DNA from 3 places in the Pseudoduganella sp. RAF19 genome. Region 2 is predicted to be linked to each of the others. Evidence: predicted binding sites of a transcription regulator. Region 2 holds the regulator's gene; each other region holds the start of a gene.

Region 1 (7,546 bases), on a different contig from region 2:
GCGCCGTGGGCTTCGGCGCGAGCATGCTGATTTACGCCCTGTTCATGATTCTCGCCTCCTCGCGCCGCCGCGCCGTGCGCATGGCGCGCGCCATGACGCGCGAGCTGCGCGACAGCCAGTCCAAGCTGCAGCTGTCGCACCAGCGCCTGCGCATGCTGGCGGCGCACACCGACCAGATTAAGGAAGAGGAACGCAAGCGCATCGCCCGCGAGATCCACGACGACCTGGGACAGAACCTGCTGGTGCTGCGCATCGAGGTCGACATTCTCGTCACGCGCACTGCCCTGCGCCACCCGCGCCTGCATGCACGGGCCGTGTCCACACTGCGCCAGATCGATAACACCATCCGCAGCGTGCGCACCATCATCAACGATCTGCGCCCCAATGTGCTGGACCTGGGACTGGGCGCCGCGGTCGAGTGGCAGGTGGCGCAATTCCGCCAGCGCTCCGGCATTGTGTGCGAACTGGTCGAGGATGGTGCCGACATTGCTGCGGACGACCGCTGCGCGATCGCCTTCTTCCGCGTGCTGCAGGAGTCGCTCAGCAACATCTACCAGCATGCCCACGCCAGCCTGGTGCGCGTCGAATTGCGCCAGACTGCAGGCATGTTGCGCATGACGATTACCGACAATGGTATCGGGATCAACCCCGGCAGCCGCAACAAGACTGGTTCCTTTGGCCTGGTGGGCATCGAAGAGCGCATCAACCTGCTCGGCGGACATTGCTCCATCTGCGGCAATCCGGACAGCGGCACCACGGTCACGGTAGCGGTGCCGGTCGGTTATCGTCACGCCAACGCACTGAGCTTAACGGCATGAACGTAACTCAACATTAATGCCCATGTAACAATTCATCGCGCCAAACTACTGATTTAAAAGGAACATTTATGTGTTGTATCGTGCGCTCATCAACGAATTGTTACTTGTATTCTAGCGGTCGCTGTCTATACTTGAGCTAGTTGATCTACATCAACGTTGCGTTCCCAAACTTCTGAACGTCCCTGATGCCAGGCAAGTAGCGCTCCAGCCCCCAGACGGCATCTTTAACTCTTCAACTTCATTTGAGATAAAGGGATTTCACTCATGATTTCTTCTGAAAGCTTCAAGGCTATTGCCGATCTGGATCTGGAACCGATCAAAGTCAAACTGATGCACGAGGAATCCGGCGAGGGCTGGTCGCTGGAAAAAGTCAACGCGATCGAATTCGAATACCGCCGATTCCTGTACCTCATGAAGATGTTCCCGAACGAGCAGACTGCACCGCTGATGGACGTGGATATCTTCTGGCACTATCACATCCTGGACACCATGAAGTACGCGGTGGACTGCGAGAATGTGTTCGGTTATTTCCTGCACCATTTCCCGTATATCGGCCTGCGCGGTGAAGATGACGAAGAAGCACACGAGCGCGTCGGCAATCGCATGAAGGAGCTGTATGAGGAAACCTTCGGCGAAGATTACCTGCGTTCGGAAGTGGCCTACTCCGGCCGCGTCGCAGCGCCGGACTTCAGCGCCAAAACGGCTTACTCGGGCCGAGTGAGCGTGGCTTATTCGGGCCGCGTAGCTGGCGAGCAGATCGCCTACTCGGGCCGCGTTGCGGGCGCCCAGACCGCGTACTCGGGCCGTGTCGCTGGCGAGCAAGTGGCATATTCCGGCCGCGTTGCCGCCGAAGCGAAGACTGCCTACTCCGGCCGCGTCGCTGGCGAAAAAGTGGCCTACTCTGGCCGCGTGGCTACCGAAGCGAAGACTGCCTACTCCGGCCGCGTCGCTGGCGAAAAAGTGGCCTACTCTGGCCGCGTGGCTGCCGAAGCAAAAACTGCCTACTCCGGCCGTGTCGCTGGTGAACAAGTCGCTTACTCCGGCCGCGTAGCCGCCGAAGCGAAAACTGCCTACTCCGGCCGTGTCGCCGGCGAACAAGTGGCCTATTCTGGCCGCGTGGCTGCCGAAAAGACCGCCTACTCGGGCCGCGTGGCTGCACAAACCGCTTACTCCGGCCGCGTGTCGGCCGAAGCGAAGACTGCCTATTCCGGCCGCGTCGGCACCCAGGCAGCTGAAGCGGAAACCACAAAATTCTATGCAGAGCGTCCGCGCCTGACTACTGCATAAATTCAGCCGTCCTGAAAACGGCAACGGCCGCCACCTGGCAACAGGTGCGGCCGTTTTTTTACGTCCAATGGAACGCTTAGTGCGCCATCATTTCGCGCAGTTCGCGGATGCTGAAATCGCTGATTTCGTGCATGCGGATCAGGATGGTAGCGCCGATTGGCAGCGTATTGTGACGGATCTTCGAGATCACAGGCGGCGCAACTTCCAGCGCGCGCGACAGAGCAGCATCATTCTTCAGCTGCAGTTTCTCGATAATCGCGTCGAGAACGCGGTTAGGGTTGTAGGACGTGGAGGCGGTGATTTCTTTCAGGGACGACATGATCTCAGTTCTTCTCTAAATGTCGCCAAAAAGCGACAGAAATTTCACAAAATATTCAGCGGTAATTTACTAAAAAATCGCCAAAAACCATCGTCGTTGACGCTTTTTAGTGCACATGACCGATATCATACATGTTTTTGTTGCTTTCGGCTTAACGCCGCGCAACTTTCGTTAGAATTCGATAGATTCTATCGCGAAATCTTGTGGTAGGAAATTTTCATGCATAAGAAAGGCTTGTTTAACGTGGATCACGCGGCCCAAAAGGCAGGCAAATCCAGGTTAAGGCCATGAGGGCGCCCAGCTGAAACAGGGCCGATGGCAGGAAGATCGCGGCGGGCAAAGCCCCCGCCGCAGGTTCGTGTTCAACGCGCCAGTCAAGGCGGCGGCGGATTTCGTCCGGCGGCGGCGGCGGCAAATGCGCGCGCCCGCGCTGAAGCAGATAGGCACGAACCTGTTCTTTGGTGGGATGGGTGGCGTTCATTGCGCTCTCCTTCCTTGTGCTGGGCTCACGATAGCCCCAGATTTCAGGCCGTCCATTGAGCGAGATCAATAGGGCGACCGTCTCCACATGCAAGTGTGCGCGAGAAAGCTTACATCCGGCTTTCGCTGAGTAAAAAAGCAACAGTCGGATACCGCAAATGCACACCCAGTTCACGCTTTATACGGCCATTCGACAGGCGGCGCGACTCCGACATGAATGACAGTAAAGTCGGCGACACCGCCTTTGCCAATTCAGCCCGCGGCAAACGCGGCGGACGCGGCAGGCCGTGGGCATCTGCCACGGCATCGAAATAGTCGCCCATCTTCATATCGCTGTCATCGACCGCATGGTAGACCCGGCATGGCTGGCCGCGCAGCAGCGCAGCCGCCACAATGCGCGCCAGGTCGTCCGCATGAATGTGATTGGTGTAGACGTCATCCTCGCTGCGCAAGGCTGGCGTGCCCTCTTCCAGCCGCTTGATCGGCAGCCGGTCGCCCGCGTAAATGCCCGGCACGCGCAGGATCGACAGCCGCCCTGCCGAGCGCCGCGCCCACCGGCGCAACACCTGTTCCGCATCCACCCGGCGCTGCGCGCGGGCATTGCGGGGCGCCACGGTACGGGTTTCATCCACGAAGGCGCCTTGCAAGTCGCCATACACCCCTGTGGTGCTCACATAAACCACGCGCGCCCGGTCAGGTAAAATGGCGGTCACATTGCGGGTACGGCGGTCGATCTGACCCTCGGTTTGGGGCGGCGCCAGATGCACGACCGATTGTGCCAGTCCCGCGAGACGGCTCAGTGAAGCAGGCTGGTCAAGATTTGCCAGCAGGGGCACGGCCCCGGCGGCACGCAGTTCGGCAAAGCGCTCGCGCTGGCTGGTGACGGCAAACACGCGGTACTGATCGCGCACCAGAGGCAGCAGACGCATACCCACATCGCCGCAGCCGATAATGAGCAGGCGCGGCTTGTTGAATTTTTTACTGATATCCATTTTTGAGATTGTATGTCTTTCCAAATTACTGTTCAGCCTAGTGGCCACCAATTCAGCTGTGAAGAAGACGAAACCGTATTGGCGGCGGCCATCCGCGCAGGCGTAGGCCTGCCGTATGGCTGCAAGAACGGCGCTTGCAGCTCCTGCAAGGGCAAAGTGCTGGAAGGTTCTGTCAGCCACAAGGCGCACCAGCGCCGCGCGCTGAGCGAGGAAGAGGAAGCGGCTGGCCAGTCCCTGTTCTGCTGCGCGGTGCCGCACTCCGACCTGGTGGTGCAGATCCGCGAAGTGGCGGGCAGCAGCGATTTCCCGATCAAGAAGATGCCGTCGCGCGTGACCACGCTGGAGAAGCTGGCGCCGGACGTCATCGTAATGACCCTGCAGCTGCCAGCCAACGAAACGCTGCAATACCGCGCCGGCCAGTACGTCGAGTTCATGCTGCGCGATAACAAGCGCCGCAGCTACAGTATCGCCAACGCGCCGGAGCAAGGTCCTCTGACCCTGCACATCCGCCATATGCCGGGCGGCCTGTTCACCGACCAGGTCTTCACCACCATGAAAGAGCGCGACATCCTGCGCTTTGAAGGTCCGCTGGGCACTTTCTTCGTGCGTGAGGATAACGAGAAGCCGATGGTGCTGCTGGCCTCCGGTACGGGCTTCGCACCGATCAAGGCTATCGTGGAGCATATGCGCGCCAAGGAATCCAAGCGCGAGATGACCTTGTACTGGGGCGGCCGCCGTCCGCAAGACTTGTACATGGACGCCCTGTGCCGCCAGTGGGCGGAAGAGATGCCGAACTTCAAATACGTGCCGGTGGTATCGGATGCGCTGGAAGAAGAGCACTGGTCCGGCCGCCGCGGTTACGTTCACCAGGCCGTGATGCAGGACTTGCCGGATATGTCGGGCTACCAGGTCTACGCCTGCGGCGCACCGATCGTGGTGGAATCGGCCAAGCGCGACTTCGTCAAGGAGTGCCAGCTGCCGGAAGACGAGTTCTATGCAGACGCGTTCACCACCGAAGCCGACCTTCTGAAGCCCTAAACCCCGGGGTCAGACCCCAAGGGTCAGACCCTTGCCTGCGACCACCGCGTTCCTGGGTCGGCCCTTGGGCCTGGCCCGCCTTTCGGGTTCAATATGTCATCCAACGGTTTCTCAGTCCTCCGCCACCGCAACTTCTCTTTCTACCTCGCCGCCCGTATTGCAGGCACGCTCGCCGTGCAGATGCAAAGCGTCGCTATCGGCTGGCAGGTTTATGCGCAAACGCATAATCTCTTCTACCTCGGCATGATCGGCCTCGCGCAGTTCCTGCCTTTCCTGCTGCTGATTCTGATCGCCGGCCACGCCGCTGACCGCTACAACCGCCGCAACATCATCACCTGCTGCGTCGGCGCGCAACTGGCGTGCGGACTGCTGCTGTTTGCGTACACGCACAGCGGCATGGCTGCCGTTTGGCCTGTATTCGCCATCCTGGTGCTCTTTGGTAGCGCTCGCGCGTTCATGAGTCCTGCTACGCAAGCGGTTCTGGTGAATATGGTGCCGACGGAAGACTTCAGCCGCGCCGTGGCCTTGAGCAGCTCCAGCTTCCAGGTCGCTGTGATTCTCGGCCCGACGCTGGGCGGCCTGCTGTACGTCTATGGTCCCGCAACGGTTTATACCGTTTCCTCGACACTGCTGATCTGCGCCGTGATCCTGATGCTGTTGACGAAGCCAGCACCGCAAGCCACGCGCAACGAGCCGGCCACCTGGCACAGCGTGCTGGAAGGCTTACGCTTCGTGTTCTCGCGCCCCATCGTGCTGGGTGCGATTTCGCTCGACCTGTTTGCCGTGCTGTTCGGCGGCGCGACCGCCCTGCTGCCGGCGCTGGCGCACGATGTGCTGCACATCGGCCCGACCGGCCTTGGCCTGCTGCGTACCGCGCCGGGCGCCGGCGCGGCACTGTGCTCGATTGCGCTCGCGTTCTGGCCCATTACGCGCAGCGTTGGCAAATGGATGTTCGGCGGCGTTGCGGTATTCGGCGTCTGCACCGTGATCCTCGGCTCCACCAGCAACTTCGTGGTGGCGCTGGTCGTGCTGCTGCTGATGGGCGCGGGCGATATGATCAGCGTGTACGTGCGCCACCTGCTGGTGCAGTTCGAAACGCCGGACGCGATCCGGGGACGCGTGAGCGCGGTGAACTCGGTATTCATCGGTGCATCGAACGAGCTGGGTGAATTCGAATCGGGCCTGACTGCAGGCTGGTTCGGCCTGACGCGCGCCGTGATCTTCGGCGGTCTCGCCACGCTGGTGGTCACGGGCCTGTGGACGCGCTTCTTCCCGGTGCTCACACACATGGACAAGTTCCCGCACCACGACAAGTAGTATCATGGGCGGCAATGAAAAAACCCGCCCACTACTTCATTCGCAGCCGTCCCCACCTAAGCCTGGCCGTCGTGCTGGGCGGTGCGGCGAGCCTGCTCCTTCCCGACAGCTGGTCCTACCTCACACGCGCGCTGACCGCGTGGAATATCGGCGTCTGGTTCTACCTGATTACGATGGCGTGGATGATGATGCGCGCCGATCACCACACCGTAAAGCGCATGGCCGCGCGGCAGGACGAGAAAGGCGCCGTCATCCTCGCCAGCCTGACCGTCGCCATCGTCATGAGCGCCGCCGCCATCACCACGGAGCTGGTGGCGATGCACGACCTGCCCGCGGCAACGCGCGGCCTGCATTACATCTTCGTGATGGCGACCCTGCTCGGCTCATGGTTCCTGCTCGGCGTGCTGTTCTGCGTGCACTACGCCCACCTGTACTATCAGGCCGACCAGCAAAAACCGCTGCAAGTACCCGGCAGCGAACAGCCGGATTACTGGGACTTCCTGTACTTCTCTTTTACGATCGCCGTGGCCGCGCAAACATCCGATGTCTGCGTGCAATCGAGCGATTTGCGCAAGCTGGTGCTGGGCCAGTCGGTGCTGAGCTTCTTCTTCAATCTGCTGATATTGGGGCTCTTCGTCAATATTGCAGCCTCTTTGCTGAATACCTGAGAAAGGAGTAGGATGGAATCGCGTGAGAACGCGCTTTGATGAACAAACGGGAGCAGCATATGCAAATCAATGTGAACACCGATAAAACCATCGAACGTCATGCCGGCCTTGACGACCACGTACACCAAGTGGTGCAAGCCGCGCTTCACCGGTTCGGCGAACACATCAGCCGCGTCGAAGTCCACCTCAGCGAAAACAATGCGAAGAAATCTGCAGACGGCGATATCCGCTGCATGATGGAAGCGCGTGTGAATGGCTACCAGCCTATCGCCGTCAGCGACCACGATGCCACCCTGCATCAATCCATCAATGGCGCGGCGGATAAACTGCAGCGCGCAATCGACAGCGCACTGGGACGCCTGCAAGACAGCAAGCGCCACGCCGCCCAGCCTGAGTTCACTACTACTGAGGAGTAATTAATGTCCTGAGGTACTGCACGCCGCGCAGTGCGCGGCTGCCGTACCAGGACATCATCTCGCCGTCCACCAGCTGTACCGGTTTGCCGATCTGCTTTTCGAGCGCGTCTGCGTGCTCCTCGTTGAAGCGATACGGTTCCGTCGACAGCAGCACCTGATCAATCTGCCCCACCAATGCATCCGACCATTTGAAGCTCGGATAACGTGCGTC
Region 2 (7,546 bases):
GGCCGCACCACGATTGCGATTGCGCACCGCCTATCCACGCTGCAGCGCGCCAACCGCCTGGTGGTGATGGACCGCGGCCAGGTTGTAGAAGAAGGCCCGCACGAAGAATTGATGGCGCGCGAAGGCGCCTACTACCGCCTGTATCAGGCACAGGCACGTAACGTCGATACCGACCTGGATGACAAAGCAAACACCCGCCATGACGATAACTAATTTCACCCTGCACCGCGACAGCTTCGGCCGCCTGAACCTGACCGACGCCGCAGGCACGCTGTACGAAAACGTGGCGCCGGTACGCGCTTTCCCGATCCAGGCGCCGGAAGAAGGCCTGTCCCTCGTCAACACCGATGGCAAGGAGATCGCATGGCTCGATCACCTGTCCGACCTGCCATCCGAGCAGGCGGACATGGTGCGCGAGGACCTCGCGGGCCGCGAGTTCATGCCGGTAATCCAGACGATCCAGAGCGTGACCAGCTACGCCACACCCTGCACCTGGAAGGTCAAGACCGACCGCGGCGACACGGAATTCGTGCTGCGCGGCGAAGAAGATATTCGCCGCATTGGCTCGGTGTCGCTGCTGGTGTCCGACACCCACGGCATCAACTTCCTGATCCGCGACCAGTTCAATCTGGATAAGCACAGCAAGAAAATCCTCGACCGCTTCCTCTAAATTTCTGTTCGAAACAGGATGACGGCGTCGCCGGCAATGGTGACGCTTTTCGGCGCGCCGCCGCTTACGGCCACGCGCACATACACGATGCCGTCGCGGCGCATGGCGTGGCCCTGATGTCCCTCGAAGTTCAGTTCGTGCTCACCGTGCGGCATCAGACTGTGCTTCACCAGGTAGGCGCCCAGCGGGCCGTTGGCGTTACCCGTGACCGGGTCCTCGGCAATGCCGATCGCCGGTGCGAACATGCGGCCATCCGTGCGCTGCGCGCCGCTGATCACAAACGGAAACCAGCCGTTGCAGCCAAGTTCAGCGCTTAACGCCGCCAGCGCTTGCATGTCGGGCTTGATGGCGTCCAGCGGATAGTTGTCGCGCAGCGGCACCATGACCTTTGAATGACCAGTCGACACCACCTGCACCGGCTGTCGGCCGGGCATCGGCGCCAGGGCTGCTGCGCCGACTTCCAGCCGCAGCGCGCGCGCAATCCTCTCGCGCCACGTATCGTCCAGCGGCGGACCAAAGCTGATTGCACCCTGCTCGATCTCGATCCGCCAATCGCCGCCATCGCGCACAGCAGTTACGCGTTGCAGTCCCGCGCCGGTGCGCTGGATAAGGCTGGGCTTCGCCGCCGATCCGGCCACGGCACTACGAACATGCGCCAGAGCGTAGTGCGCTGCGATGGTCGCATGCCCGCACACCGGCACCTCCACAGTCGGCGTAAAGAAGCGCACCCACACGTCGTGATCCGGCGCGGTTGGACGAAGCACGAACGCCGTCTCCGAATGTTTGAGTTCGCGCGCAATGTCCTGCATCTCCGCTTCGGACAGCCCATCCGCATCCAATACAACGCCAGCCGGGTTGCCGCGGAAGCGCGTACGAGTGAAAGAATCGATATGAAAGAGCTGGGGCATGACATCTCCTTATGCAAAGCCCCAGCATAATTGTGCTCATGACTAGCAACAATACTGATGATTATTGATACACTCTCTCGTAAATCGGGAGAATCATGAGCACTCTAGACGACTATGCGACATTCATCGCCATCCTGGACGGCGGTTCGCTGACGGAGGCCGCCAGGCGTACCGGCCGTTCGCTGCAAGCGGTAAGCCGCTCGCTGGCCGAACTGGAAGCGGAAATCGGTACACAGCTGATTCAGCGCACCACGCGCCGCCTGCAAGCCACGCCTGCCGGCGCAGCCTTCCTTGAGCGTATTCGGCGCGCGCTGGCCGACATCGAAGCGGCTCGCGAATCTGCCCGCCGCGACGGCGACAACCCGCGCGGCAAGCTGCGCGTGGCAGCGCCTGTGCTGTTCGGCGCGACATGGCTCACGCCAATGGCCGCCAGTTTCATGCAGCGCTGGCCTGAAATCGACGTGGAATTAGTGTTGAGCGAACGGCATGCCGACCTGGTCGCCGACAAGCTGGATCTGGCAATCCGCGTCGGTGAACTTCCGGATTCTTCATTAAAAGCGCGCAAGCTGGCGCAGCTACGCCGTGTGTTCTTTGCATCGACGGCGTGGATTCAGCAACACGGCCGTCCGCCACACCCGGACGAACTCGCCGCCCTGCCCTGCGTCCTGCGCAACACAGGCGCAGACCGCAAGCAATGGCCCGCCACGATCGGCGGCAAAATTCATCACATCAAGGTAAAAGGCCCATTCAGCGCGAACGATGCCGCCGCAGCCAACGAAGCTGTCGCCTGCGGACTCGGCGCCGGCATGGCGCCTTTCTGGCAAATACGGAAAATGCTGGACGAAGGCCGCGTCGAAATCATTCTGCGGGAATTTGAGCCGCCGCCAGTGCCGATTCACGCGCTATGGCCGAGCGGCCGCGCGCTCCCTGCACGTACACGGCTATTCGTCGACCACCTGGCCGTGCAATTTAGTGCAGTACGCTGGTAATCAGGCTGCCCGTGCCACCGGGATGACGTCGGCTGCCATACCGCTGGACAGCGCCTCAAGGCGTGGACGATCAAGAATCTGAAGATCGCGGTTATTCAGCGCGATCAGGCCATCGCCGCGCAAACGCGCCAGCTGACGGCTCACGCTTTCCACGGTCAAGCCAAGATAGCCCCCGATGTCCTCACGCGACATGCGCAGCTGGAAGGTGGTGGACGACAAACCGCGCTGCGCATAACGGCCGGAGAGATTCAAGAGGAAAAGCGCCATGCGCTGCTCGGCGCGCATATGGCTCAGGAACAGCATCACCGACTGCTCGCGTTGAATCTCGCGGCTCATCGTGCGATGGAACTGCTGCAGCAGCACTGGCACCTGCATGACCAGCTCCTGCAGCCGGGCGAATGGAATCTCGCAGACTTCACTGTCCTCCAGCGCCACTGCATCGACCGTATGCATGCCACCGCCGATGGCTTCCATTCCCAGCAAATCGCCGGCCATGTGAAAGCCGCCAATCTGCTGCTCGCCGCGCTGATTGACCTGCGAAGTCTTGAAATGACCGAAACGCACCGCAAACAGGCTGTTGAAAGGCTGGCCGGCGGCATACAGACGCTCATCGCGCGGCACACGGCGGCGTCGGGCAATGATCTGGTCCAGACGGGCCACATCATTGTCATTCAGGCCTTGTGGCAGGCAAAGCTTATTAAAACTGCACAGCGAGCACTTCGCGACGGTCTTCATTTTGCGGCTCCAGATAATCGGCACCGCCAGTATCGCCGCTGGCCGCCCGGAAGAATATCGGGCTCCCCATGCAGTTCATGTAGGGCTTCCCCTACAAACTCAAATCAGGCCGTGTTCCAGAGCGTAGCGCGTGAGCTCCGCATTGCTCGCCATACCCATTTTGTCAAGAATGCGGCTGCGATAAGTCGTCACCGTATTGGGGCTCAGGTGCAGCAGTTCGCCGATGCGCACCAGGGATTCACCTGCCGCGATCATCTTCAGCACCTCCAGCTCACGGTTGGACAGATTTTCGTGATCGCCGGTCGCACCGCCGCCGACCAGGCTTGCCAGCTTTTCCAGCAGCGCCGGACTCACGTGCTTGCCACCCGCCGCCGCCTTGCGCACCGCTTCAATCAAGGTGGACGTCGGCGCGTCCTTGGTCAGATAGCCCGACGCGCCGAGCTTCAGCGCGCGCACTGCGTAAATCTCTTCGGAGTAGGTACTCAAAATCAGCACCGCCATGCGCGGGTATTCATTGCGCAGGCATTTCAGCAGATCGAGTCCATTCTTGCCCGGCATTTTGATGTCGACCAGCGCCACATCAAACTTGCGCTCAGCCACGCGCTCCATGGCCTCCACCGCATTGCTTGCCTCGCCATCGACGCTGATGTCCGCAGCAGTACCGAGCATCAGGCGTACGCCGTTGCGTGCGATGGCGTGGTCGTCCACCAGCAGAACGCTGATCTTGTCAGTCATGGTGCGCCTCCAGCGGCAGACGCAATTGCAGCAGCGTGCCTTGTCCCGGCGTCCCGGTGATGGTCAGTTCGCCGCCAAAGCCGCGCGTCCTTTCATGCATACCCAAAATTCCCCACGATTCCTTATCCAGCAAGCGCGTCTTGTCGATGCCTTTGCCGTTGTCTTTCACCGTCAGCAGCACTGCGCCGCCATCACGCGCTGCGGACACGCGCACTTCCGTCGCTTGCGCATGGCGCACCACATTGGTCAGCGCTTCCTGCGCGATGCGGAACAGCATGGTGCTGCGCTCCGCATCGACGGCGAGATCCGACAGCTCCGGTGCGATATCGCATACGCAGCGCAAGCCTGTGCGCTGCTGCACTTGTTCCGCGTACCATTCCAGCGCCGCCCACACGCCCAGTTGATCGAGCACGCTGGGGCGCAGGTCCGTGATCACGCGCCGCACCGTATCGATGGCCTCCTGCGTCAGGCCTTGCACTTCACCCAATAGCGGATCGGACTGCGCGCCCGCACGTTCGATCAGCACATTGACATAAGCCTTCATGCCGGTGAGCAGACCGCCCAGCTCGTCGTGGATCTCCTGTGCGATGCGCGTGCGCTCGTGCTCCTTGATCTTCTCTTGATGCGCAGCGAGTTCGCGCAAGCGCGCCTGCATTTCCCTGCCCTGGGCTTCGGCTTGTTTGCGCTCGGTGATGTCGCGCACCAGGCCTGTGAACATGCGGCGACCGCCGATTTCCATTTCCGCCACGGCGAGGTCCATTGGGAACACCGAGCCATCGCGCCGCAAGCCCTCCACTTCGCGGCCCTTGCCGATAACGCGCTTCTCGCCTGTCTGCGCATAATGCGCCAGATAGCCATCATGCTGCTCACGATGCGGCGATGGCATCAACATGGACACATTCTTGCCGCACACCTCAGCTTCGGAATAGCCGAACATGCGCTCCGCCGCTGGGTTCACGCGCTCCATGATGCCGCGCTCATCGATCGTGATGATGGCGTCAACCGCCGTTTCGAACACGGCACGCATGCGGCGCTCGCTGTCCTGCAAGGCGCGTTCGGCCTGTTTGCGGGCGCTGATGTCGTAAATGGTGGCCATGACGACCGGCTGCATGTCGGAGCTTTGCAGCGGAGACAGGCTGACTTCCACCATGAATTCGCTGCCGTCCTTACGCACCGCGAACAGCTCCATGCCCGCGCCCATTGCGCGCGGACGCGGATGGCCAATGTAGTGACTGCGCAGGCCGGTGTGCTCCTGGCGGAAGCGTTCGGGAATCAGGGTTTCCAGCGTTTTGCCTGCCAGCGCGCCATGTTCGTAGCCGAACAGGCGCTCCAATGCAGGATTGGCGAGGACGATCTGCCCTTGCTTGTCCACGATCAGCATGGCGTCGGTTGCCGACGCCAGCAGCCATTCCAGGCTGCGGTCGGCGATGGTCAGGTTTTTCAATCCACGATCCGGTTGGGTGACTTGCGTGCGATTGTACCCGCTCAGAGTTTCAATTTGTTGATGTGGCGGCAGGCCGGTCCCCTGCCCTCGGCGCCATTGCAGATGTGTTTGCGGCATTCCAGCGCGCCGTAAGCGCCCGGCGGCGGGCAACGGCGAAACACTTCCGCGTACAGGTCGCGCGTAATGCGCTCTTTGCGCGGCGTACGTGGACGGACTTGTGCGGCCGATGACGCCACACCGGCCCTGCCCGATTGTACGAATTGCTTGCGTGGCGTTGGGATAACCGGCGCCGCAGCAAAGCCTTGCATGCGCGGGGAAGCTGCGTCAGGGCCACTGCCCGACTCGCCCGCTTGCCCCGTACCGGAAGCAGGCGCAGGTACCGGCGGTGTTTCCGTAACCACCGCAGCATCTTTGGCGCTCGGCTCCACAGCGGCGATTTCCGGCGCCGAAGCCGCCTGACGGAAAGCTGGCAGCGAGGCATGGCGCGCCAGCGTAGCCAGGTCGCGCTCCACCGACACGTTCCGGAACATCCACATTCCCACCAGCACCAGTGACGCGCCGATCAACATCACGATGGCCCACAGCGTAGATCGGCGAACGCTGCCGGCAGCAGCGGCCTCCTCGTTTGGATCGCCCCAGTGCTCGGCGCCCGGCTTGAAGTCCGGATGCGTGGTGGCGCCGACCGGTGTGGCCCAGTTGGCATGCATTCCCGCGCCATGTGCTGAATCCGCTGCCGCAGCGGCGGCCGCCTCCGCCACGCGCCTGCCGCCCGGCGGCAACGTCGCGTACGGCGACGCCGAATGCTTCGGCGCAGGAGGCATACGCGCTCCGGGCGGCGGCACATCATGCTGCACCGTCGGCGCATCGGCCGGACGTGGCGACGCCTCCGGCGCTGGTATGCCGCTCAGAGGCGAAAGAGTCGGATCAATTCGCTGGTCATTCATGCAAGAACATTAACGCAGACGGGGAATCCGTGGCGCGAGCTAGCGCGGCAGGAAATCAATGTCTATCCGCATGGAAATCAATCTTGCAATACTTTTTGGCAATTGGTAAAATGCTATGTTGCCTCAGATCAATGATGGCAACGTAATAATTATCAAGGAAAAAAATGAACAAGAATTTCATCGCCGCAGCAATCCTCGCCGTTACCTCCATCGCCGCTCAAGCCGCTGACGCGGGCTTCTACATCGGCGCAGACGTCGGCCGCACCAAAGTGGACGACTTCGGCAAAGAAACCAGCGTAGGCGGTTTCGCAGGTTACCAATTCAACCAGAACGTAGCAGTGGAAGTGGGCTACCGCGACCTGGGCACCTTCAAGATCATGGGCTTCGACGCTAAGACCAAGCAGGCCGCTGTGTCCGTAATCGGTTCCGTACCGTTCAGCAACGGCTTCTCCGCATTCGGCCGTCTGGGCTACAACAATCTGAAAGTAGACGTGCGTGGCTACTCTGCCGACGACAATGGCACCCTGGCTGGCATCGGCCTGGGCTACGCCTTCAACGCCAACGTATCCGCTCGCGTCGAGTTCCAGCGCGTTGCCAACGACACCAAGAACCTGTCCGTAGGCGTAGCGTACAAGTTCTAATCGAACTTCCCGCACCACAAAGCCGCCACGCGCAAGCCCGGCGGCTTTTTTATTCGGGGTCAGATCTGACCCCGCATTGGAAATGAAAAAGGCCCGCGATGAACGCAGGCCTTTTGAGAATTCTGGTGGGAAGTGCAAGTTTCGAACTTGCGACCCCTGCAGTGTGAATGCAGTGCTCTACCCCTGAGCTAACCTCCCGAAGAAGCAGCATTATAGATGCCGCCATAGAGCACGTCAAGCAGCGGGGGTGCGCCAGACGCAGCTGCCTTTGACGGCTTTGTCGAGACCGTTCAGCAGGTCTTCGTGGGCGGCGATTTCGTCGTCGGAGGCGCGCATGACGATGATCTCGCCCAAGGCCACCTGCTCCAGCTGGATGCCGCCACCGCTGGCTTCCACCACGATGTCCATCCCTAGCGAATTCTGGCCCCGGGTCATGGCCAAGTACACATCGGCCAGCAGCTCGGCGTCAAGCAGCGCGCC
Region 3 (7,546 bases), 320 kb from region 2:
GCAGTGGCACAGGGCGATGGCCTCGGGTGGGTGCACTTTCAAAGTGTCGGCAGCCACCAGCACACTGACCAGAAAACGGCTCAACTCCCAACTGGCCGGGGCCAGAACGGCTTCATCAAAATCGTTAAGATCAAAGTAAGCCAGGCGGTTGTTGCCTTTGTACGTTCCGAAATTCTCCAGATGCAGGTCGCCGCAAATCCAGGCTGGTGGCGCCTGGTTCAGGCGCGCGTCGTTCGGGAAGTCCTGATAAAACAGATGGCACGTACCGCGCAGGAAGGAAAAAGGATTGTCCGCCAGCAGACGGTACTTCATCGTCACGCGCTCGGCCTCGCGGTCCGCATTGAATGCAGCCACAAGGCCTGCTACGTCGCGTTCCTTAGCCTGGTTCATGGTTTCTTCTGCGCTGCTTGCGCTTGCTCGTGAAGCTTCGCCATCATGCCGGTCAAATCGGCAGCACCGAGCTCCTGGACGGTGCTCTGAAAATCGGTGGCGGCTGATACGATGGCTTTCGTCTCGGACGTCTGATTCTTGCATACCTTGATCCACAATGCCTTTGCTGCCTTAATATCCGCGGCGGCACCGGCCCGCTCCAACAGCTCACGTGTTCTTTGATACGGCGGCGTTGGATTGGCGAGGTAGTACGGTTGCGTTACCATCATCGGCACAAACCTGAACGGATCGGAAAATATCGCAGGATTGCAGGTCCAGAGGCTCTGCCTCATTGAGAAATTCGCCGCAATCCATGGCGTTAGGCCCATCTCGTCGGCATCGTTGATGTGGTCTTTCACAATGCTTGACGTGAGCAACGCCGCCACAACATTTGGATAGCCCAGGTAAGCCGCGGACACCAGCGGCGACTGTTCGCCCCTGGTCTTCGCCAGCAATCCATCCACCGCACCGCTCCCCACGTACTGCCGAATCTCTTCGGCCGCCGCGGCTTCTGACGCGATCATGTCGGTTGCACTGCCCGTCGTCTCACCCAGGACGTAAATACGATCCGCCAGCGCCGCTAGTACAGCCGTCGGGCTCCGTGGCGCATCCGCTGCATTTGCACAGGATGCGACGACTGCCGACGCCAACATCATCATCCGGACCTTCACTTCAAGCCTCCCCGGCTATGCAGCCAGATAACGAAAGACAGAATACAGCCTTGAAGCGCCACGGCGAGAAAGAACTCCGCCGGCAGCTCCCTGAATGTATTGCGAGACAGCAGGTCATACAGGAATACTGAGATCCACACCGGGACCGCGACAAGTAACCACTTCGACCTGCATAACAGCAGCACGCCAGCCAGGAACTTACACCCGCATGCAATGAGCATCGGGTACAGATTGAGGTTCGGGTACACCGTGCTCATGTCGCTAAGGTGCTGCCAACTCGATTTCAAAATCAATGCTGCCATCACGCTACCAGCCAGCAGATATAGCCCGAGCGTCCATCTTGCGAGCAAAATCCACGGCAAACGGACAATTGGCGTTGAACTGACAGATGCATTTTCTGGCGTCATATTTTCCGTTCTTTGATAAAGACCCACCGGCAGTGGCAGGACGGTCTGCTCACTCTAGCTCATCTGGAATTTGTTGTCATGCCGAGAATGGATAACTTGACTCAGGTCATGGAATTCCCCCTTCCGTAAGCCGACACTGGGCAGGTGATATCTATCCGAAGGGGGCTGAGATGTCTTATAAAACTATCCTGGTGCATGCGGACGGTTCGCGTGGCCAGGCGCAACGCATCGAGCTGGCGGCGGCGCTGGCGGAGCAGGAAGAGGCGCATCTGGTTTGCGCCGCAATGACCGGCATTTCGCGCTACGTCTGCGGCTCGCCGGATGCGCTGGCGAATGGCATTGTGCGGCCGGATCTGATTGACCTGGTCCGGCGCAATGCACGAGAGACGCTGGATAACGCGGCCAGTAAACTAAGCCGCCTCGGCGTCGAGTCTTTTGAAACACGGCTGGTCGACGACGATGCCTACGGCGGCCTGCTGCTGCAATCCCGCTATGCCGATCTGGTCATCCTCGGCCAGGCTGACCGCGATGATCCGGCCACGGGCGCCCTGCTTCAGGATCTTCCCGAATACATCATGCTGAACGGCTGCCGGCCGGTGCTGGTGGTGCCATTCGCGGGACAGCTTGCGCCAATCAACGGCACCGCGATCGTGGCCTGGGATGGCAGCTTGCAGTCCGTGCGCGCCATTACCCAGGCCATTCCACTGCTGCGGCGCGCCCAGCGCATCATCGTTGCCCTGTTTGACCCGGTGGTCGGTCCGGATGAGCATGGCGAAAGCCCCGGCGCCGACATCGCGCTGTATCTGGCTCGCCACCGCATCAATGTGGACGTCATGCGCCAGCGCGCCTGTGGCGACACCGGCGAAGCCTTGCTCACCATGGCGGACCGCTTCCACGCCGGCCTGCTGGTCATGGGCGCCTACGGCCATTCACGCTTTCGTGAAATCGCGCTCGGCGGCGTCACGCGCACGGTGCTCAACACCATGACCTTGCCGGTTCTGCTCTCGCATTGAATTCACCAAAGGAGGTAGCCATGTCTTACCGTACGATTCTGGTCCATGTCGACAAATCCGCAAACGCACCAGCACGCATCAAGCTCGCCGCACGTTTGGCGCAGATGGAGGAGGCCCACCTGGTTGGCGCCGCAATGACCGGCATGCCGCGCTATATGTACGCGGGAAGCCCGTTCGATGTCAGCGGCGCGCTGGTCGCCGACTATCTGCGCTACGCATCCAAGCGCTCTGAAGAAGCGCTGGCCAAGTTCGAGGAAGTGGCGGCCAGCGCGGATATCCGTTCGCGTGAAAGCCGCCGCACCGAGGAGGATGAATATTCCGGCCTATGCCTGCAAGCGCGCTACGCCGATCTTCTGGTACTCGGCCAGACTAATCCCGACGATCACGGCGAAGCGGGTCTGCTGCTCGATCTACCCGAATACGTCATCCTCAATTCGGGCCGGCCGGTACTGATGGTGCCCTACGCCGGCGAATTCACCGACATCGGCAAGCGCTGCCTGGTCGCGTGGAATGGCAGCACGCAAGCTGCGCGCGCAGTCACCACGGCGATTCCCCTGCTGCGGCGCGCTTCAACAGTGACGGTTGCCGTGTTCGACGCAAAAGGCAGCGAGGAGGAGCACGGACAGGAACCGGGCGCTGACATCGCGCTGTACCTGGCGCGGCATGGCATTAACGTGGAAGTCGAATCAAGCCCTGCGCCGATCGATACGGGTAACGCCATCCTGTCGCTGGCCGCCAATATGGACGCCGACTTGCTGGTGATGGGTGCCTATGGCCACAGCCGCTTCCGCGAAATGATGCTGGGCGGCGCAACGCGCACTGTGCTGTCGTCAATGACCTTGCCTGTCCTGATGGCTCATTAATTCTGCACGCAACTCGGCAATCTCACGTAACAAAATGCGCATGTCGGCGTGCAGCTCGCGCCGCATGCGCTTTTCATCTTCGCCGACCATCAGCGCGGCGATGCTTGCCGTGACAAGCGACAGCAGGCCAAATCCCAAAATCACAATGAATACCGCCAGCACGCGCGAGGCGGGCGTTGAAGGAACGATGTCTCCATAGCCCACCGTCGCACCGGTTGTGAAGGCCAGCCAGAGGCCGTCTGCATAGCTATGCACCTGCGGCTCAAGCCAGTAGAATCCCCCGCCCGCAAGCGAGATGACGCCGAGCGACCAGGTGCAGATCAGGGCTGGCTGCCGCAGCGGCATGTAGCGCGCCGCAATCGTGACCAGGCGGGAAAATACAGCTGCGCAGTAGACCAGACGCAGAAACCACTCAAGCGGCGGCCAGGGCGGCTCGGACGGCCATGCGCCGGCGATCGTGGCCACGAACAGCATTCCGTCGAAAAGGCCACGCTTGCCGATACGCCGCGCGGGTTTGGCGGCCAGATGGATAGCTAGCAGCAGCGCAGCCACGCCATACAGCAGTTGCCCCGCATAGCGCGCGGCGCTGGCTGCCTCCAGCGAGAGATAGAACGCGGGGATGGTCGCCAGCAGCCCAACGAGTAGCAGTACGGGCATCGATAAATGCTTCATGCCAGCTCCACGCGGTTGCGGCCCTCATGCTTGGCGCGGTACAAGGCACAATCGGCAGCGTGCAGGAGCGACTTCCAGTCCGGACGCTGTTTGTCCAGCATGGCCACACCAATGCTGACGGTCCAGCAAATCGCGCCGTCAGCGCCATCTACCCTTGCCTTCTCGATGCAGCTGCGCAAACGCTCGGCGCATTGCAAGGCCTCCGCCTGGTCGGTTTCCGGCATGATGCAGACGAATTCCTCGCCGCCGATACGTCCGAAGTGATCGATCGCCCGCAACTCCCGCATGCAGACTTCAGCCAGCGAAACGATCACGCTGTCGCCAACCGCATGGCCGTGGCAATCGTTGATGCATTTGAAGTGGTCGATATCGAGCATGGCCACCGCCAGCGGACGTCCATGGCGCCGGGCCAGAGCGACCGCCCGCTCGGCCAGCTCGAACAGGTAGCCCCGGTTGAACGCGCCGGTTAAGCTGTCGCGCCGCGCGGACTTCAACAGCTGCCCTTCCAGTTCTACCGTTTGCGCCGCAAATGAGCGGATGACGTACATCAGCATCAGCGCAACGGCGATGGCGAAGAAATACAGCATCAACTGGTTGACCGCATCCTGCCAAGGCATGCGCGCCGCGGTGAGCACCGCCAGCAGCGCGCTGGGCACCGCGATGATGCCCAGGAAGTCACGCAAGCGCAAGGTCATGACTGCAACCACGAAGACGCACGAGGTGATGCCAGACAGGCCGTAGAGAAAACCGTCCTGAAGAACGTATTCCGCGATAATCAGCGCGCTGGCATGGGTCAGATACAGAATGCCGCAGCGGTACAGCGGCGCCATGAAGGCGCTGGACGGCAGCCAGGCAAAGGCGCCTATCGCCACCAGCAGGCCGCGTATTCCTAATGCGGCGCCGGCGTTGCCCGCGTCGCGCCAGAAATCCCAGGCGCTGAACAGCAAAATGGCGAGACTGAAAAGCGGACCCAGCACCGGCAGCAGATACAGCAGCTGCCGGACGTGGCGGCTCTCCAGCTCCTGGCTTATCTCATCGGACGCCGCGAACCTGACGGCCCGCAGGCCGAGAGCCAATGGGTTTGCAGCCATGATATCTCCGCAAGTGGTGGCGAACAGCAAGCTTCAATGTAACTGGCAAAGCCGCCACCGTCACCGGGGATATTTGACTCAGGTCAAGTTAGCACCGTAAATTGACTCAGCCTGGACGACGAATCGCGCGGATCTTGCCGGTGCCGCCACCGCCGCAGAAGAATCGGTCCTTGCCATCCGATTCCAGGCCGGAAACATTCACCCCGGCCGGCATATCGATGTATTCCAGTACCTCGCCAGTGCCCGGGTCGATGCGGCGCACGTCGCTCTTGTCGCCTTCCCAGGTGCCGTGCCAAAGCTCGCCGTCCACCCAGGTCACGCCCGTGACAAACCGGTTGGATTCAATGGTCCGCAGCACTTCGCCCGTCTGCGGATCGACCTGGCGAATCTTGCGGGCGCGGTGCTCGCCCACCCATAATGTGCCATCGGCCCAGGCCAGGCCGGAGTCGCCGCCCTTGCCCGGCGCGGGAATCGAAGACAGCACCTGGCCGTTCTTCGGATCGATCTTCAGGATCTTGTCTTCGGCGATCTGGAACAGATAACGCCCATCGAAAGCCGTGCCGGCATGCGCTGCGACATCGATCGACTGCACCACTTCACCGCCTTGAGGATCGAAGGCCATCAGCCCACCGCCAGCCGCAAACCAGACGTTCTCACCGTCGAAAGTCACGCCACCAACGCTTTCCGCGTCCGGATATGGACCATATTCGCGCAGAATCTCAGCTTTGGAATGTTTCATGTCTCGCCCCTTTGTTTGTTTGACGTGCCCATCCTACCCGGCTGGCAGCGAAGCTGGGAGTAACAAGGTTGACGGGAATCCCGGTACCGAAGGAATGGTCCAGCGCCGCGCCGGACCACGTCCGTAAGCATGCACCTTGCCTTCGGCGGCCAGAGTTTCCAGCGCCCGCTGCACGGTGCGCGGACTGGCGCCGGTCGCAATCGCCAGCGCAGAACTCGACCAGGACTCGCCATCGGCCAGGAAGCCCATTAATTCGCCTTGATGATCGTCGGACGGAGGCGCCAGCACGGCGATTTTCCGGTCACCGGACGGCGCCAGCACGAAGCCGTCTCTGGTTGCAGTGATTTCTGCAAATCCGGCAATCTCGCTGCGCAGGCGGCCAATCTCCACGCGCAGGCGCACGCGCTGCGATTCGTCCGCATCCTTGGCGCGAAATGCCTTGGCCACCAGCGCAGCACGCGATACGTCGCCGGGCCAGGCTTCAGCCAGCATTCGGGCGAGCGTGAACAGGACCGGGCGCGTGGTGAGCGGCACCAGCACATAGCCGGCGCGGATCGCATGGCGGCAGGCATCCACCACCACGCTGCCGGAGCCAAGCAATGCTTCCACCTCCTGCAATCGCAGGAAGCACTGCTCACCGACGGAAATCAGACGCGCAGCCGGTGCCTCCAATACGTGCGCCACGCTGTCGACCTCCGCCAGCAGGCTCGCTATACCGGATTGCTGCGCTGCCTCGCGAGCGCGTTCCAGCGCCGCGCGGGCCGGACCGGAATGCAGCCGGCGAATGGCAATGCCCGCAGCGGCCAGTTCGAAGGAAGTGCGCAACGGCGGTGGCAACTGCGATGCATCGACCGTACCAAGCAGGCGTTCCGCTTCGTCCAGCTGGCCGATCAGGAGCGCGCGGCGCGCTTCGATGTGCAGCGCGTGGGCAGCGTTCATATGGTCCCCGTGCGCTTCCAGAGCAGCGCGCGCGGCAGCCAGTGCCTTCGGCGGCCAGGCCAGGTCGCGCGACACGAGCGCGATTTCCGCTTCCGCCACGATGCAGCGCGCGCGGGACACCGCTTCCTTTGATCCGAATGCGCGCCCGGCCTGCTTCAGCAGCTCCTTGGCGCGCGGCAGATCGCCCAGCTGCGCCATAGCGATGCCACGCAGGGCCAGCGCCGGGGCGTCGCCACGTAGGGCCACACGCTTCAATGCTCCCAGCAGGTCGCCGGTCGCCAGTGCACGCGCCGCGGCGGCGATCATCGAGTCCACAAAAATCCCGTCAACATTGTCACTCCCAGTGTTCCCTTGTGTGGTTCTAGTATGCAAATACTACTTTAAAAGGAGAATCAAGATGCACAAGACCGGAACTCGCCAACAATGGCTCGACGCTCGCCTTCAGCTGCTGGCTGCGGAGAAGGAACTCACGCACCGCAGCGACGCCGTGGCACAGCAACGACAGCAACTACCCTGGGTGCGGATCGACAAGGAATACCGCTTCGATACGCCCCAAGGCAGCGTCACGCTGGCCGACCTGTTCAAGGGCCGCTCGCAGCTGCTGATCTATCACTTCATGTACGGCCCTGACTTTAAGGCCGGCTGCCCATCCTGCTCTTCGATTGCCGACGGCTTCAACGGCATCGTGGTGCACCTGGAGAATCACGATGTCGCGTTCTCCG

What was found. The regulator FNR, encoded in region 2, switches genes on or off when oxygen is low (the NO sensors DNR and NnrR bind a similar motif). The targets are predictions, from matches to a motif close to TTGATNNNNATCAA.
Region 1: a site for FNR is predicted at 959-972, ahead of AB4Z19_RS16285 (glycine-rich domain-containing protein). Genes of this name have one in related genera too.
Region 3: a site for FNR is predicted at 1,604-1,617, ahead of AB4Z19_RS07455 (universal stress protein). Genes of this name have one in related genera too.

The regions. Positions count from the first base shown of each region.
Region 1 covers NZ_JBFREF010000005.1:643,121-650,666, reverse strand. Annotated here, with positions in the region: gene AB4Z19_RS16290 (CHASE domain-containing protein) at 1-818, shown strand, start outside; gene AB4Z19_RS16285 (glycine-rich domain-containing protein) at 1,083-2,105, shown strand; gene AB4Z19_RS16280 (hypothetical protein) at 2,182-2,424, opposite strand; gene AB4Z19_RS16275 (hypothetical protein) at 2,663-2,905, opposite strand; gene AB4Z19_RS16270 (SDR family oxidoreductase) at 3,015-3,896, opposite strand; gene AB4Z19_RS16265 (CDP-6-deoxy-delta-3,4-glucoseen reductase) at 3,909-4,934, shown strand; gene AB4Z19_RS16260 (MFS transporter) at 5,028-6,251, shown strand; gene AB4Z19_RS16255 (DUF1345 domain-containing protein) at 6,266-6,919, shown strand; gene AB4Z19_RS16250 (HPF/RaiA family ribosome-associated protein) at 6,979-7,335, shown strand; gene AB4Z19_RS16245 (helical backbone metal receptor) at 7,322-7,546, opposite strand, start outside.
Region 2 covers NZ_JBFREF010000002.1:308,703-316,248, reverse strand. Annotated here, with positions in the region: gene AB4Z19_RS06105 (cyanophycin metabolism-associated ABC transporter) at 1-213, shown strand, start outside; gene AB4Z19_RS06100 (cyanophycin metabolism-associated DUF1854 family protein) at 200-670, shown strand; gene AB4Z19_RS06095 (PhzF family isomerase) at 667-1,578, opposite strand; gene AB4Z19_RS06090 (LysR family transcriptional regulator) at 1,674-2,567, shown strand; gene fnr (fumarate/nitrate reduction transcriptional regulator Fnr) at 2,568-3,302, opposite strand; gene AB4Z19_RS06080 (response regulator) at 3,402-4,037, opposite strand; gene AB4Z19_RS06075 (PAS domain-containing sensor histidine kinase) at 4,030-5,481, opposite strand; gene AB4Z19_RS06070 (hypothetical protein) at 5,523-6,425, opposite strand; gene AB4Z19_RS06065 (outer membrane beta-barrel protein) at 6,590-7,066, shown strand; tRNA gene AB4Z19_RS06060 (tRNA-Val) at 7,190-7,264, opposite strand; gene dnaQ (DNA polymerase III subunit epsilon) at 7,301-7,546, opposite strand, start outside.
Region 3 covers NZ_JBFREF010000002.1:629,938-637,483, forward strand. Annotated here, with positions in the region: gene AB4Z19_RS07440 (DUF2252 domain-containing protein) at 1-390, opposite strand, end outside; gene AB4Z19_RS07445 (hypothetical protein) at 387-1,100, opposite strand; gene AB4Z19_RS07450 (hypothetical protein) at 1,097-1,507, opposite strand; gene AB4Z19_RS07455 (universal stress protein) at 1,678-2,520, shown strand; gene AB4Z19_RS07460 (universal stress protein) at 2,541-3,383, shown strand; gene AB4Z19_RS07465 (potassium channel family protein) at 3,351-4,055, opposite strand; gene AB4Z19_RS07470 (GGDEF domain-containing protein) at 4,052-5,146, opposite strand; gene AB4Z19_RS07475 (Vgb family protein) at 5,253-5,885, opposite strand; gene AB4Z19_RS07480 (helix-turn-helix domain-containing protein) at 5,919-7,139, opposite strand; gene AB4Z19_RS07485 (DUF899 domain-containing protein) at 7,222-7,546, shown strand, end outside.